Regions from separate parts of the Exiguobacterium sp. ERU653 genome, predicted to be linked through region 1. Evidence: predicted binding sites of a transcription regulator. Region 1 holds the regulator's gene; the other holds the start of a gene.
The links. Region 1 encodes LexA, which represses DNA repair genes until DNA is damaged. Its sites were predicted from a motif close to CGAACATATGTTCG; they were not measured.
Positions count from the first base shown of each region.

Region 2: a site for LexA is predicted at 6,140-6,153, ahead of uvrB (excinuclease ABC subunit UvrB). Genes of this name have one in related genera too.

Region 1 covers NZ_JACSKV010000001.1:883,467-892,031, forward strand. Annotated here, with positions in the region: gene tkt (transketolase) at 1-1,675, opposite strand, end outside; gene KNO95_RS04555 (DUF896 domain-containing protein) at 1,875-2,108, opposite strand; gene KNO95_RS04560 (YneB family resolvase-like protein) at 2,169-2,813, opposite strand; gene KNO95_RS04565 (hypothetical protein) at 2,885-3,121, opposite strand; gene lexA (transcriptional repressor LexA) at 3,325-3,945, shown strand; gene KNO95_RS04575 (metal-binding protein) at 3,945-4,385, shown strand; gene glnA (type I glutamate--ammonia ligase) at 4,520-5,860, opposite strand; gene KNO95_RS04585 (MerR family transcriptional regulator) at 5,908-6,312, opposite strand; gene KNO95_RS04590 (methionine gamma-lyase family protein) at 6,405-7,703, opposite strand; gene hflX (GTPase HflX) at 7,706-8,565, opposite strand, start outside.
Region 2 covers NZ_JACSKV010000001.1:1,333,308-1,341,872, reverse strand. Annotated here, with positions in the region: gene KNO95_RS06840 (murein hydrolase activator EnvC family protein) at 1-736, shown strand, start outside; gene KNO95_RS06835 (S41 family peptidase) at 838-2,241, shown strand; gene KNO95_RS06830 (PDZ domain-containing protein) at 2,270-3,424, shown strand; gene glpK (glycerol kinase GlpK) at 3,490-5,007, opposite strand; gene KNO95_RS06820 (MIP/aquaporin family protein) at 5,036-5,743, opposite strand; gene uvrB (excinuclease ABC subunit UvrB) at 6,206-8,176, shown strand; gene uvrA (excinuclease ABC subunit UvrA) at 8,177-8,565, shown strand, end outside.

The DNA of each region.
Region 1 (8,565 bases):
CTGTACCGAGCAAGAGAACGTCTGCATCTTTCGATTCACCTGCAACGACGTAAGCACCTTTTGCTGCTGTTTCAATCGATGTGCCTTCGAGTTCAGGCAATGCTTGACGAGTCAAGACGAGAAGCGATGGTGCCGTCTTCGATGTCACAGCTTGTTTCCAAGCAGCAATCGTTTCTTTACCATCTGCCGGACGAAGAACAGAAAGGTTTGGCATCGCGCGGAAGCTCATCAAATGTTCGACCGGCTCGTGTGTTGGACCATCTTCACCAACTGCGATTGAGTCGTGTGTCAAGATGAACGTCGATGGGAGTCCCATGAGCGCAGCAAGACGAACTGCAGGGCGGAGGTAATCCGAGAAGACGAAGAACGTCGCACCGTATGGAAGTACTCCACCGTGAAGCGCCATACCGTTTACAGCTGCCGCCATCGCAAATTCACGTACACCGAACCAGATGTTACGACCGGCCGGGTCTTCATCGAAGTCCACTGCACCTTTGATCATCGAGTTGTTTGAACCTGCAAGGTCAGCCGATCCACCGAAGAGTGTCGGTACTGCTTTCGCGATTGCGTTCAACACTTCGCCACTCGTTTGACGTGTTGCTTTTTTCGAACCGATTTCAAATGTCGGCAACTCGCTGTCCCAACCTTCAGGAAGCTCATTGTTCATCGCAAGTTCGAACTGTGCACCAAGCTCTGGATGGGCCGCTTTGTATGCTTCAACGAGCTCGTTCCAGTCTGACTCGTACTTCGCGCCGGGCTCGACCACTTTCTCATTGAACAAGTCGTATACTTCGTTTGGAACGTAGAACGACTCGCCTTCCCATTTGTAGAACTGTTTCGTCAATTCGATTTCAGCATCTCCAAGTGGTGCCCCGTGCGAAGCCGACTTCCCTGACTTGTTCGGTGAACCGAATCCGATCACCGTCTTGACTTCAATCAATGTCGGTTTCGACGTCTCAGCTTTCGCTGCATCAATTGCTTTTGCGATTGAATCGATATCTGTTCCATCTTCGACACGAATGACTTGCCATCCATAGGCGTTGAAACGGTCTTCAACGCTCTCAGAGAATGACTTGTGAAGGTCACCATCGAGTGAGATGTCGTTTGAATCGTAAAGGACAACGAGTTTACCAAGTTTCAAGTGACCAGCGAGTGATGCCGCTTCCGCCGAGACACCTTCCATTAAGTCCCCGTCTCCGCAAATTCCAAATGTGTAGTGGTCAACGACGTTGAACTTGTCGCGGTTGTAAGTCGCTTCTAAGTGCTTCTCTGCCATGGCCATCCCGACAGCCATCGCGATCCCTTGTCCAAGTGGTCCCGTTGTCGCATCTACCCCAGCCGTGTGACGATACTCTGGGTGACCTGGTGTCTTCGAGTCCATTTGACGGAATGATTTAAGGTCGTCCATTGACAAATCATATCCAGACAAGTGAAGGAGCGAGTACAAGAGCATCGATCCATGACCCGCAGAAAGCACGAAACGGTCGCGGTTGAACCAGTTCGGGTTTTTCGGGTTGTGACGCATTTTGTCTGTCCAAAGTGTAAACGCCATCGGTGCAGCACCCATCGGCATTCCTGGGTGACCAGAGTTTGCTTTTTGGACCGCATCGATTGAGAGCGTCCGAATCGAGTTAATCGCTAATAATTCTTTAGTAGTTGTTTCCACTAATTTCATCCTCTCTGTGTTAAGAAGGTTTTCTACCCGTCATATTCTATCATACTCATTCGTGTGTCACAACTAATTAATTAGTATAACACATTACATGAAATCGTTTCCTTCAATTGCATGAAAAAGAACGCAATCCGTTCGTCTGATGATTGTTCGTGTATAACAAAAATGCACATCCTATGCGAAATAGGATGTGCATTCAGCATCACTCACCACGATGGCGTTTTTGTTCTTCTTTCAACTTCTCTGGCGTGACGTCGTTTCCTTCTGGGTCAACGACTTTCATGCCCATCATTTGAGACTTGAAAGATTGACGGAACGCCTTCAAATATTCTTGACGCAAGTCTTGTTGTTCGTTCATCTCTTCTTGAGATAGTCCTTCTGTCTTCGCTTTGTTGGCGAGGAAATTGATTCGCTCCAATTGTCCGGGTGCTAACATATGACTCGCCCCCTCTCTCGTGAATTTGTTCTTCTACTTTACAAAATCAGAGAGGAAGAATCAAGTTTCAGCAACTGACCGGTGTTCGAGATAGCGTCGGTTGACCGTTGCTTTTGATACTTCGTATCCGAATCCGCGAAGTGTCGCCGCAATCTCGGCAAACGTCAACCCCCGCTCGCGCAATTGAATAATCTCTTCAATCGGAACTTCAATCCGATGTCGGCCACCTTGATCATTGTTCTCAATATTACGTTGTGGATTGAAACCGTTGGCGACCGCACGACGCATTCCGCGGGAAATCTTCGCGTTATGAATTTTCCGTTGATACTCTTCGACGACACTAACAATCTCTAACACCATCTTCTCAGCATCAGAAACAACGTAATCCGAAGTCGACTGCATCGTCAACAATCGCACATCATGCTTCATTAATGTGTGTAGTATCGCAATTTTGGCATTTCCTCGTCCTAAACGACTGTCATCGGTGACGAGCACGGCATCCAACTGAGATGTCGATACGTGGTCAAGTAAATTGAGCAGCCCCTGTCGATTAACTTCATAACCGCTCTCTTGTTCTGTGATGACATCTATAATGTCGGCCCCTAAACGCGAAGCTAGTTCTTGTAATTCTTCGACTTGCCGACTGAGTGATGTCTCTTGGGTAGACTTGTTCGTCGATACCCGACAATAGATGACGACTCGCATCGCATCACTCCCTTTCATCGCATTCATTCCTTACGATACACAGTTTGAGAACGGTTCGCAATGCTGAACGATCACTCAGCGGCATACCATTTTGTTTTTCGTTCATTATGTTCTTCTCGCTCTGCCATGATTTGCGCTTCAATCGACTCTGCCTCGACATAGGCGACCTCTTCTTCAATCGTACGTTCCGATGTCATGATCGGTTCAACTGGTGTCGTTCCCCCACGCACCTCCCCAGCTAAATAAAAGGCGAACATCCCGACTAAGAGCATTCCGACTAAAATGATTCCGTTGAGTGTATCTTTCATGATTCCCTTACCTCCTGTATAAGAATATATGTTCGTTAGAACGTTTGTTCGTTTATCTGTTCTTATCATAAAACAAGAACTCGTGTTCGGTCAAGGGAAAATAACGAACGAATGTTTGTACGCTCATGTGTTCTTGTGTTACACTAAATACATAAAGAATAGGATGCGATTGCAGTTTATTCGATTATATCGAGGTGAACATAATGAAAAAAATGTCAGCGCGACAACAACAGATTCTTGATTTCATCAAAGACGAAGTTCGGGCAAAAGGCTATCCACCTTCTGTTCGTGAGATTGGAGAAGCAGTCGGTCTTGCCTCTAGTTCGACCGTACACGGTCATCTAGATCGCCTAGAGAAACGCGGTTTGATTCGTCGGGATAAGACGAAGCCCCGTGCAATTGAAATTCTGAGTGAAGATGCATCCACAATGGACGAGCAAGAGTCCGTCATGTACGTTCCGGTCATCGGGAAAGTCACCGCGGGGACACCGATCACCGCCATCGAAAACGTGGAAGAGCACTTCCCTCTTCCGGCACATATCGTTGGTTCAGATAACGTCTATATGCTGTCCGTTTCTGGAGATTCAATGATCAATGCAGGGATTTTGGACGGAGACCGTGTGCTCGTCCGCCAACAGAGCACTGCCGACAATGGAGAGATTGTCGTCGCCATGACAGAAGAGGGCGAGGCGACTGTGAAGCGTATTTATAAGGAAGCTTCAAAAGTCCGTCTTCAACCGGAAAACGACGAGTTAGAAGCGATGTATTTTGACAACGTCTCAATTTTAGGGAAAGTTATCGGCGTATACCGGACAATTCACTAATGGCTAGCGGTAAGACCCATACCCGTACGAATCTCGTGGCAACCGGCGCACTTGCGGTTGCCACGCCTTTTATTGATTTAGACGTCCCGCTCGCATTCATAATCGGTGCGATTATTGGAACGCTCTGGCTCTCCCCGGACCTCGATTTAAAATCAGATGCGTATTATCGATGGGGACCACTCAAATTGATTTGGCTCCCATATGTGAAACTTATGCCGCATCGCTCTCTACTATCACATTTTCCTGGTTTGAGCGATGTGATTCGGATTGTATATATCGGTTTCCCACTGGTACTTCTCTTACCATTCACGGCATACGAAACGGAAATTCGCTCATGGGTGGACGTTCATGGCATGTCTTTCTTTCTAGGACTCGTCTTCGCGACGACACTCCATACGACACTCGACTATACATCAACGTTTTTTAAAAAAGCGTTTTAACTAACAAAGGATCACTTCCACGCTCGTGGAGGTGATCCTTTTGCATTTCTGCTTCATCTGAAACTCAGCAAAAAAGAGCAATGAACGATACTTCTGAAGAAGGTCATTCATTGCTCTTTAGCATATTTCTTCTATTAGTAGAGCGTCAAGTACTGATCGCGTTCCCACTCTGTTACTTGCATACGGAACATATCCCACTCGATTTCTTTTAACTCGAGGAAATGCTCCCCAATGTGTTCACCGAGCGATTCCATGACGACCTTGTCTGCACGAAGGACTTCGAGTGCGTCAAAGAGTGTCGCCGGGAGATCGTCGATTCCGTTCGCTACACGCTCAGGCTTGTCCATCACGTAGATGTTGCTGTCGATTGGTTTTGGAGCATTCAAATCTTTTTCAATTCCGTCAAGACCTGAAGCCAAGAGCGCAGCAAGTGCGAGGTACGGGTTCGCTGCCGGGTCAACCGAACGTACTTCGATACGAGTCGAGAGACCACGTGCTGCCGGTACACGTACGAGTGGTGAACGGTTACGTGCGCTCCATGCAACGTAGCAAGGTGCTTCGTAGCCTGGTACGAGACGCTTGTATGAGTTCACAGTCGGGTTACATACTGCAGTGAAGGCACGAGCGTGCTCCAAGATACCAGCCGTGAATGCACGAGCTGTGTCTGAAAGTTCCATGTCGCCATTCGGATCGTAGAAGACGTTCGTGTCGCCTTTGAAGAGTGACATGTTCGCGTGCATTCCTGAACCGTTCACCCCAAAGAGTGGCTTTGGCATGAATGTCGCGTGAAGACCATACTTTGCAGCGATCGTTTTGACGACGAGCTTGAACGTTTGGATGTTATCTGCCGTCGTGACAGCATCTGCGTATTTGAAGTCGATTTCGTGTTGTCCTGGTGCGACTTCATGGTGTGACGCTTCGATTTCGAAGCCCATGTTTTCAAGTTCGATGACGATCTCTTTACGGCAGTTCTCACCGAGGTCAACTGGCGCCAAGTCGAAGTATCCACCTTGGTCGTTGAGTTCAAGTGTCGGACGGCCTGATGCATCTTTCTTGAACAAGAAGAACTCTGGCTCTGGACCAACGTTGAACGCTGTGAATCCAAGTTTTTGCATCTTCTCAAGGTTACGTTTGAGTGTACCGCGCGGGTCACCGCTGAATGGTGTACCGTCTGGGTTATAAATATCGCAAATTAAGCGAGCGACTTTTCCGCTGCCATCTGTCCACGGGAAGACAACCCATGTGTTGAGGTCTGGATACAAGTACATGTCTGATTCCTCGATGCGGACGAATCCTTCGATTGACGATCCGTCGAACATCATTTTGTTATCAAGTGCTTTGTCCAATTGGCTGATCGGCACCTCGACGTTTTTGATTGTTCCGAGGATGTCCGTGAATTGAAGACGAATAAAGCGTACGTCTTCCTCTTGTGCGATGCGTTTGATGTCTTCTTTTGTGAACGTTTTTCTGGCCATGGTAAAATGTCCCCTCTCACATTGCGTAATGGTTGATGTGTGCGGCGTTATCGATAAAAACGAGAAAGCTCGCCTTGAATGAGCGACGTCTTATTGAAGCGACCGGCTTCTTGAAGCTGTGTTTTCAACAAATGATGTAACTCTTTTTCTGAAATCTTCGGAGTTTCATCAACCGGTGTAGCCGGAGCGGACGTTTCTGCTCCTTTTCCACCTTCTTGCTCTAACATATGGCGAATCGCTGCCAAGTTAAAACCTTGGTCAATGTAATCCTTAATTGCGAGTAGACGTTCGACATCATTAAAGGAATAAAGTCGTCGTTTCGATTCTGTCCGACTAGGAGAAACCAGACCCTGTTCTTCATAATACCGAATCTGCCTACCAGTCAGCTGCGTCAAATCTTGGACGATTCCAATCGGAAACAACGGGTTGGAGCGACGAAATTGATCGGCCATCCTTACCCCTCCTTTTCTGTCTCACAATGTGAGAATAATACATGACAACAATCCTGTCAATAGATGTTAACAAAGTTAACATGACAGAACAGTTACAAAAGCGTTGACTGATTTTGCTCGTCGAATGCTACTAAGCCCTTGCCGTGTAATTGGCTCAACGCCAACATCAAAGCGACCTTTACGTGAGCATACGTCAGACCACCTTGGACGTACGCTGTGTATGGTGCTCGAAGTGGTCCATCAGCCGAAAGTTCGATGGACGAGCCTTGAATGAATGTCCCCGCCGCCATGATGACATCATCTTCATAACCCGGCATATAGGCCGGCACAGGTAATGCATGTGCATTTACAGGAGATGCCATTTGGATGCTTTGACAGAACGCAATCATTTTGTCACGGTCACGGAACGTCACCGACTGAATCAAATCCGTTCGTTCAGTCGTATAGTGCGGATCGGTCTCAAACCCCACTAGTGACAAGAGACTGGCCGTCAAGTGTGCCCCTTTCAGCGCTTGCGCAACCGTATGAGGAGCCATATAGAAGCCTTGATACATCTCCTGGAGCGAGTAGAGTGACGGTCCGGCTTCACTTCCGATACCTGGGGTCGTCATCCGGAACGAACAGCGTTCAATCAACTCTTTCGTACCGGCGATATATCCACCCGTCTTCGCCAATCCACCTCCCGGGTTTTTGATGAGGGAGCCGGCCATCAAGTCTGCCCCGACATGTGTCGGCTCCATCGTTTCGACGAATTCACCGTAACAGTTGTCAACGAACACATACACATGCGGATGCGCCGCTTTGATGCGCTCGATGGCAACTTTGATCTCTTCGACCGGGATACTGCGACGGTTCGCGTATCCTTTCGAACGCTGAATCCCGACAAGTTTCGTTTCGGGACGAATCCGTTCGATGACGCAATCGACATCGATTTCACGACCTTCTTTTAATTCCACTGTGTCATACAAGACACCGAGCTCTTTCAACGAGCCGCGACCATCGCCTCGGATCCCGACAATCTCCTCGAGCGTGTCATACGGCTTCCCTGTGATATAGAGCAGTTCATCACCTGGTAGAAGGACACCGAACAAGGCAATCCCAATCGCGTGGGTACCAGAGATAATCTGTGGTCGACATAGCGCGAGCTCGGCTCCGAACACATCCGCATAAATCGACTCGAGCGTGTCTCGACCGATATCATCATACCCGTACCCCGTCGTCGGATTGAAGTGGAAATCAGACACCTTGTGTTTCTTAAAAGATTCAAGGATGCGATACTGGTTGTATTCGGCCGTCTCGTCAATCTTCTCAAAAAATGGTTTGACCCGCGCCTCCGCTTTTTTCACGAACGGCGCGAGCGTATCATAATGTTCAATCTTTTCTTGCCACATACTTACACCTCAAATTGTTTTAGCGTCGCGTATAGACGCGTGTCTTCTCTCATATAACCGACCAATTCGACAGAGCCATCCTCTAAGAAGTTTTCTTGAAGACGATACATCACCTCTTTGGCTGGATGATAATGTTCAAAAGCCGTCACCGGTAGGATGACATGAACTTTTGTCAAAATGTCCGCAATCTTATCCTCGAGCGCACCTGTCAACGTCTCGATATCTTCTGGTGCGATTGCCGAGATTAACAACGGTCCGCCGACAAAGTCTGTCGTGAGACGGTCTTTTTTATTATACACCTCGAGTTGGGGCACCTCACTCGCACCGAGTTCTTCAAGTACCGCATTGGTCGTATCGATTTGGTTCAAGTAATGTGGATTCGATGCGTCAATCACATGGAGAATCAGGTCGGCACCGACCACCTCTTCTAATGTCGAACGGAACGCAGCGACAAGCTTAGTCGGTAGGTCGCGAATAAATCCGACCGTATCCGTGATGAGCACTTTCCCACCACGCGGGAGTTCGAGCTCACGCGTCAACGGGTCGAGCGTCGCGAACAATTCATCCTGCTCATACGTGTCCGCATCCGTCAACCGGTTGAAGATTGTCGACTTCCCAGCGTTCGTATACCCGACAAGAGCGACTTGGAACACACGATTTTCTTTCCGGCGTTCTCGGTAACGATCACGGTGCGCGACTGTTCCTTCGAGTTGTTTTGTGATCTCATCAATGCGACGCTTGATATGGCGACGATCCGACTCAAGCTTCGTCTCACCAGGACCACGTGTCCCGATCCCTCCACCGAGCCGTGAGAGCTGTGTCCCTTGTCCGATTAGACGGGGAAGCAAATAGTTCATCTGCG
Region 2 (8,565 bases), 450 kb from region 1:
CCGTACAGCCGAGAAAAAGCGTGATCTGTTGGTCGAACTGAACGAACAAGTCGAGCAACTCGAACTTGAGAAGATGACACGCAGTGAAGAACAGGCCGTCATGGCCGAACAGAATCGAATCATCAGCGAACAGCTCGAAGCGATTGCGATTGCTGAGCGAGAAGCCGCTGAGGCGGCCGAACGTGCCAAACAGGAAGCTGAAAAGCGTGCTGCCGAAGAACGAGCAAGAGCCGAGGCGGAAGCGCGTGAGTCAGAATCGGAAGTGAAAGAGGCGCCTGAGGTGACGGTACCACCTGAAACACCGACGAACGTTTCAACGTCGAACGGATTCGTCCGCCCTGTGTCAGGATATGTGTCGAGCCCGTTTGGTCCTCGAAACAATCCTTTGACAGGTGTCTCGGAGATTCATAAGGGAATCGACCTCGTCAATGCTTCAGGGACACCGATTGTTGCGAGTGCACCAGGTGTCGTCATCAAAGCGGCACCGGCGACCGGATATGGGAATGTCGTGTTTGTTTCACATGTTATGAATGGAGAGGTTTGGACGACCGTCTACGCTCATCTGAATGCAATCACGGTCGGTGCCGGACAACAGGTAGCGGCAGGACAGACAGTCGGGACGCTCGGTAACACGGGTTGGTCGACCGGACCGCATCTCCATTTTGAGTTACATCGAGGGAAATGGGCGCCGGGACAGCCGAATGCGATTGACCCAGCCCCGTATATTGGCTATTAATTCAAGCGGACGCGTCCCAAATATGTGGAACGCGTCCGCTTTTCCTTTCGTTTTTGCTATACTAATGAAAAGACTTACAAAGAGAAATGAGGGACCAACCCGTGAAAAATTCAACCGCAGGACTACTCGCTGGCACAATGTTCGTGGCTGGGGCCGGTGCAGGCCTTGCGACGATGGCATTTACAGACACTTCTCTTCCGATTCAAACGAATGCGGAAGGCTGGGATAAAGTCGATCAAGTACGTGATTTGATTGAGGCGCATTCGTTACAAGACATCTCAGAAGATGACTTATTGACAGGCGCGCTCGACGGTATGACCGCAGCACTGAACGATCCGTACTCTGACTTCTTAGACGCAGAAGAAACATCACAATTTACCGACTCGATTGAATCGAGTTTTGAAGGAATTGGCGCAACTTTGGAGAAGAAAGGAGAAGACATCTTAATTGTCGCTCCAATCAAAGGCGCTCCGGCCGAAGAAGCAGGACTTCGCCCGGGCGACATCATCACAGCGGTCGACGGTGAGTCGATTGAGGGGATGGATGTACAGGAAGCCGTCCAGCTGATTCGAGGAGAGAAAGGGACGACGGTCACGCTGACGATTCGCCGTGGCAGTCAGACGGCGGACTATGAAATCACACGTGACACGATTCCGATTGAGACCGTGTTCTCTGAAGTGAAAGAAATAGATGGTAAAAAGATTGGCTACCTTCAAGTTACTCAATTTTCAGAACCGACAGCCGATGAGTTTCTCGAGCAACTCGAGCAACTTGAAGCAGACGACATCGATAGCTTGATCATCGACGTTCGTGGAAATCCGGGGGGTCTCTTACCTGCCGTCATCGAGATGTCTGAAGGGTTCGTCCCGACATCGAAACCGGTCGTCCAAATCGAAAATGCGGACGGGGACCGTGACGCTCAAAATGGTCGTGCCCGTGAAGCAAAACCGTATGACCTCTTCGTCTTGACGGATGAAGGCTCTGCTTCGGCATCCGAGATTTTGACAGGTGCGATGAAAGAAGGGGCCGGTGCGACAATCATTGGCACGAAGACGTTCGGGAAAGGTGTCGTGCAGACGGCGTTCGATTTAGAAGACGGCAGTAACTTGAAGTTGACGACGAGCAAATGGCTCACACCGGACGGGAACTGGATCAACAAAAAAGGGATCGAGCCGGACATCGAAGTGAAGCAACCGGATTTCTTCAATGTAACCCGCGTGCTAACAGAAGAAGAGTCATTAAAAGTCGGGGACTATGGCGACTCCGTGTCGAACTTGCACAATATTTTAACTGGAATCGGCTATGAGCCAGGCGGTCAACCCGGATATTACGGCGATACGATGGCAGAGGCCGTAAAAGCGTTCCAGGCAGACCAAAATCTCACGGCTTCAGGTACAGTCGATGAAGAGACAGCCTCGGCACTCGAATCGAAGCTACTCGAGGCGATTCAAGATGAGGAAAACGATGCTCAACTGAATCGAGCGCTAGAAGAAGCCGCAAAATAACGTTGTATGAAAGAAAGGGTTGGACCGCGTGGAAGTTGTACGAATGAGTGTTACGGCTTTATTGACGTTGTTAGGTAGTCCACTGTTTTGGGTGACGCTCGTCGCCCTTACGTACATATCAATGACCCGAGTCAAACGGGAACGGGCCATGTTTCGTTCGAGACGCCGCTCACCAAAGTCGGAATGGAAGCATTTCATCTGGCCGAGTCTCCTGCTGGCGGTCCTCTCATCAACCGCAACGATTTTACTGGAGACGACCATCACATTTGAATGGGCAGTTTCGTTTACAATTCTTTACACGCTTGTCGTCTTGGCGATGCATCCGCGATTCTTTAACCCAGTGTTGCCGCTCCTCATTATATTCGGTGTCGTCATGTTACGTGATATTGTCGCATATGGGGCATTCAGTGATTGGGTGAGAGAGCTTGCCCGAGTCGATTGGACGGTCTATGCATTGACGTTCGGGCTCGTCACACTCGCGGAAGCGATTCTCCTACGATGGGATGGACCAAAAGAGACGTCACCGACACTAATCTTGTCCAAACGTGGGCAGTTCATCGGAGGACACGTCGTCAAACGGGTTTGGTTTTTCCCGCTCGTTGTCTTTTTACCGCCGATGTTCGGTCTTGATTTGCCGATGATCCCAATCATTCTGCCGATTCCGATTGGGGTCAGTTTACTGTCGACCGGTGCCTTGCCGGGGACACTTCTCGCACGGTTGAGTAACTATCGTGCGATGCTCGCATTGATCGCCCTTATTTTGTTCGGTATATCCTATACGTGGGAGATTCCGTATATCGACTATGTATTGATTACACTATTCGTTCTCTATGAACTCGGATTACAGTGGATCAAACGAGAAAATCGTGGCACGACACCTGTCTTTATCAATGGCAATCGCGGGGCGGTCATCGTTGACACGCTCCCGAATTCACCGGGGGAAGCGATGCAACTCATCCCGGGTGAATCCATCTACAAAGTCAATGGAACAGTCATCACGGGAGGACATAGTTTCTATGAGGCGCTCCAGCAACATAAACCTTATATTAAGCTCGAAGTGTTGAACTTGAACGGTGATATCCGATTCGTTCAACGGGCGATGTATGAGACCGATCCGCATGAACTTGGCATCTTGTTCGTCGGGGAACCGACGAGTCCGCGTGTCCGTCTTCGCAAACTGTGAGAGTATCCGTCAAGGGTACTCTTTTTTGTACTGAAAAAGGGCACCCTTGGGGATGCCCTTTTTTCTTATACGTCAAGTTTTGATGGTTTAAATGCTGTTGTTGCTTCGACAGCGTGTTGCCAACCTTTGTAGAGTGCCTCGCGGTGAGATTCGTCCATGTTCGGCTCGAATTTCTTGTCGAGTTTCCACTGCTCTTTGACTTCAGCTTGGTCTTTCCAGAATCCAACGGCAAGACCTGCCAAGTAGGCAGCACCGAGTGCAGTCGTTTCGCTCACTTCAGGACGTTCGACTGGAACGTCGAGAATGTCTGATTGGAACTGCATGAGGAAGTTGTTGCTGACGGCCCCGCCATCGACGCGGAGTGTCTTCAAGTTGATTCCTGAGTCGTTCTCCATCGCCGTGAGGACATCACGTGTCTGATAAGCGAGTGACTCGATTGTCGCACGGACGAACTGTTCTTTTTCCGTTCCTCGTGTGAGGCCGAAGATAGCGCCACGAACGTCAGAGTTCCAATAAGGTGCACCGAGTCCAACGAAGGCTGGTACGACGTAAACCCCCTCTGTCGACTCGATCCGTGTCGCGTATTGCTCCGAGTCTTTCGCTGATTTCAACATCCGCAATCCATCACGGAGCCATTGAATCGCAGAACCGGCAACGAAGATCGATCCTTCGAGCGCATACTCGACTTTACCGTTGTAGCCCCAAGCAATCGTCGTCAAGAGACCATGGTCTGATTTGACGGCTTCTTCCCCTGTGTTCATAAGCATGAAGCAACCCGTGCCGTACGTGTTTTTCCCTTCCCCTTTTTCGAAGCACGTCTGACCGAACAAGGCAGCCTGTTGGTCACCTGCGGCTCCGGCGATTGGGACTTCAAATCCAAAGAAGTGATACGGGATTGTGTTTGCGTAGACTTCACTTGAAGCTTTGACTTCAGGGAGCATCGACTTCGGTACCGTTAAGATGTCGAGTAATTCGTCATCCCACTTCTGTTCATAGATGTTGTACATAAGTGTACGGGACGCGTTCGAGTAGTCTGTCACGTGGGCCGTTCCACCTGAAAGTTTCCAGATGAGCCACGTGTCGATTGTACCGAAGAGAAGTTCTCCGTTCTCGGCTTTTTCACGTGCGCCTTCGACGTTGTCCAAAATCCATTTGACCTTTGTCCCAGAGAAGTAAGCATCGATGAGAAGGCCCGTCTTGTCACGCACCATATCAGAATGACCGGCTGCTTTTAGTTCTTCACAAATGTCAGCGGTTTGTCGTGATTGCCAAACAACTGCATTATATACAGGGCGTCCTGTTTCTTTCTCCCAAACGACTGCTGTTTCACGTTGGTTCGTGATTCCGATTCCTGCAATCTCGTTCGGATCGATGTCTGCCGAACCAAATGCTTCCGCCATGACGGCGAGGACAGAACCCCAAATCTCATTGGCGTTATGTTCGACCCAGCCTGGTTTTGGGAAATACTGTTTAAATTCGCGTTGTGCGACCGTGACAATTTTTCCGTCATGGTCAAAGATGATTGCCCGTGAACTTGTCGTTCCTTGGTCTAGTGCTAAAATATAACGTTTTTCTTTCGCCATATGTGATTTCCTCCTTCAAAATATTGTGTTACGAGACGAGAAGGCCATAAATGAGTGCGGCGATAATCGCGCCGATAATTGGACCGACGACCGGGATCCATGAATATCCCCAATCTGACGATCCTTTTCCTTTAATCGGAAGAAATGCGTGAGCGATACGTGGACCGAGGTCACGTGCCGGGTTAATTGCATACCCGGTCGTACCACCGAGCGAAAGACCGATCGATACGATCAAGAAGCCGACGATGAGCGGATTAAGTCCGTCCGCGAAGGTGTTTGCCCCGAATGACAATAGACCGAAGACAAGGACGAACGTTCCGATAATCTCACCAATCAAGTTGAAAGGTGTGCTTCGAATACCAGGAGCCGTCGAGAACGTCGCCAGTTTCAAACCTGGGTCGTCCGTTGCATCATAGTGCGGTTTATAGTGGATATAAACCAAACATGCCCCAATGATGGCTCCGATAAACTGAGCGAGGATGTAGAGTGGGACATCCGCCCATGGGAATTCGCCTGCTGTCGCGAGACCAATCGTGACGGCAGGGTTGATGTGTGCACCTCCGTAAATACCGGCTGCGTAGACCCCGACCATAACGGCGAGACCCCAACCCATTGTGATGACAATCCAGCCAGAGTTTTCCGCTTTGGAATGGCGGAGGACGACGCCGGCGACGACACCGTTACCGAGCAGAATCAATAGCATCGTACCAATAATTTCACTGACAAATGCTGACATGTGATACTCCCCTTTCTCCCTTATGCAATTTGACTTACCACTTCATTATATGCCCAAAATGTAAGCGTTTTAAAACAGCGTTTTTCAAAAATCATACTTTTTTCCTAAAAATGTTCACATTTACACCTGTAAACTTCATAAAAATGATGAGTAGAGAGCGGAACTAATAAGAAATAGATGATTCATCATGAAAACTGGGGGGATTTCAATTGAATAGGAATATGGTCCATTGTTTGGTCATTCGTCTCCTATGTTACAAAAGTAACCTTTACAAATTGAACAAATGGATCTTTCTGAACGATTTGAATGTTTCTTTTGAGACGGTTAAGGAAAAATATTAAGCGATGCACAAATGACGTTTCTTCTATAAAGACGTTCTCAGTAAAAGTTGAGAAGCGAATATTTGTTCGTGTATATGGTATAATCAAGACACTTATGAAATGAGAAGGTGAGGAGTATCTTATGGAATCAATTCCGTTTGCATTACAATCTGAATTTCAACCAGGAGGTGACCAACCTGAAGCGATTCGACAGCTTGTCGAAGGTTTGAATCGGGGTGAACGGTACCAGACGCTCCTCGGGGCGACCGGTACGGGGAAGACGTTCACCGTCTCGAATGTCATCCAGGAAGTGAAGAAACCGACACTCGTCCTCGCCCACAACAAGACGCTCGCCGGACAGCTCTACTCCGAGTTCAAAGAATTCTTCCCGAACAACGCCGTCGAATATTTCGTCAGCTATTACGATTACTATCAGCCAGAGGCGTACGTGCCTTCGACCGATACGTTTATCGAAAAAGATGCTTCGATTAACGATGAGATCGATAAACTTCGCCACTCGGCGACCTCGGCTCTGTTCGAGCGCGATGATGTCATCATCGTCGCTTCGGTATCGTGCATCTACGGTCTCGGTAACCCGGAAGAATATAACAGTCTCGTCTTGAGTCTTCGTGTCGGGAAAGAGATGGGGCGCGATCAAATGCTTCGCAAATTGATCGACATCCAATATGAACGGAACGACATCGACTTCCAACGGGGTCGGTTCCGTGTCCGTGGGGACGTCGTCGAAATCTTCCCGGCGTCACGTGACGAGCAGTGCTTGCGTGTCGAGTTTTTCGGGGACGAGATTGATCGGATTCGCGAGATGGACCCGCTTACCGGCGAAATCATCGCCGATCGCGAGCATGTATCGATTTTCCCAGCATCCCACTTCGTCACACGTGATGAAAAGCTTCAAAAAGCGATCGTCAACATAGAGGCCGAACTCGAACAACAGCTTGAGAAGTTCCGTGAAGAAGGCAAGTTACTCGAGGCGCAACGTCTCGAGCAGAGGACGAACTACGATCTCGAGATGATGCGTGAGATGGGTTACTGTTCAGGCATCGAGAACTATTCGCGCCATTTGAACTTGACGGAGGCAGGCGCGACACCGTACACGCTCATCGATTACTTCCCGAAAGACTTCTTGCTCATCGCGGATGAGTCGCACGTGACGCTCCCGCAAGTGCGCGGGATGTATAACGGGGACCAAGCACGGAAACAAGTGCTCGTCGACCACGGTTTCCGTCTGCCGTCGGCGAAGGACAACCGGCCGCTCAAGTTCGACGAGTTCGAGAAGAAGTTGAGCCAGGCCATCTTCATCTCGGCGACACCGGGCCCGTATGAGCTCGAACATACGCCGGACATGATTGAACAGATTATCCGACCGACGGGTCTCCTCGACCCAACAATTGAGATTCATCCGATCAAAGGACAGATCGACTACTTGATGGATCAGATTCGCGAGCGCATCAAGCGAGGGGAACGTGTCCTCGTGACGACGCTCACGAAGAAAATGGCGGAAGACTTGTCTGATTACTTACGGGAGGCCGGAATCAAAGTTAACTATATGCACTCTGAAATCAAGACGCTCGAGCGGATTGAAATTATCCGTGACCTTCGTCTCGGAAAATACGACGTCCTCGTCGGAATCAACTTGCTGCGGGAAGGGCTAGACATCCCGGAAGTGAGTCTCGTCACGATTCTCGATGCCGACAAGGAAGGGTTCCTTCGTTCAGACCGGTCACTTATCCAGACGATCGGACGGGCGGCCCGGAACTCGAACGGGCACGTCATCTTGTTCGCGGATAAGATGACCGACTCGATGACGCGCGCGATTGAAGAGACCGACCGTCGGCGAACGATTCAACAAGCTTACAATGAAGAACATGGCATCACCCCACAGACGATTCGAAAAGATGTCCGAGGGGTCATCCGAGCAACGGTCGAGGCCGAAGAAGAGGCGTTAGAGTCGCTCAGTACGATGAAGCCGGCGGAACGCGAGGCGGCAATTGCCAAGTTGGAAGAAGAAATGAAGCAAGCGGCGCGCGATCTCCAGTTCGAACGTGCGGCCGAATTGCGTGACTTAATCTTGGAGTTGAAGGTAGGGAATTAAATGGCTGAAAAGAAAAATGCGATTGTCATTAAAGGGGCACGCGTCAACAACTTGAAAAATATTGACATCGACATCCCACGTGACCAGCTCGTCGTCTTGACGGGCTTGTCCGGTTCCGGGAAGTCTTCGCTTGCGTTCGACACAATTTACGCTGAAGGACAACGACGTTACGTCGAGAGCTTGTCGGCGTATGCCCGTCAGTTTCTCGGTCAGATGGATAAGCCGGACGTCGATACGATTGAAGGACTCAGTCCGGCCATCTCGATCGACCAAAAGACGACGAGTCGTAACCCGAGGTCGACGGTCGGTACGGTGACGGAAATCTACGACTATCTCCGACTCTTATTCGCGCGAATCGGGAAGCCGGTCTGTCCTAACCACGGAATTGA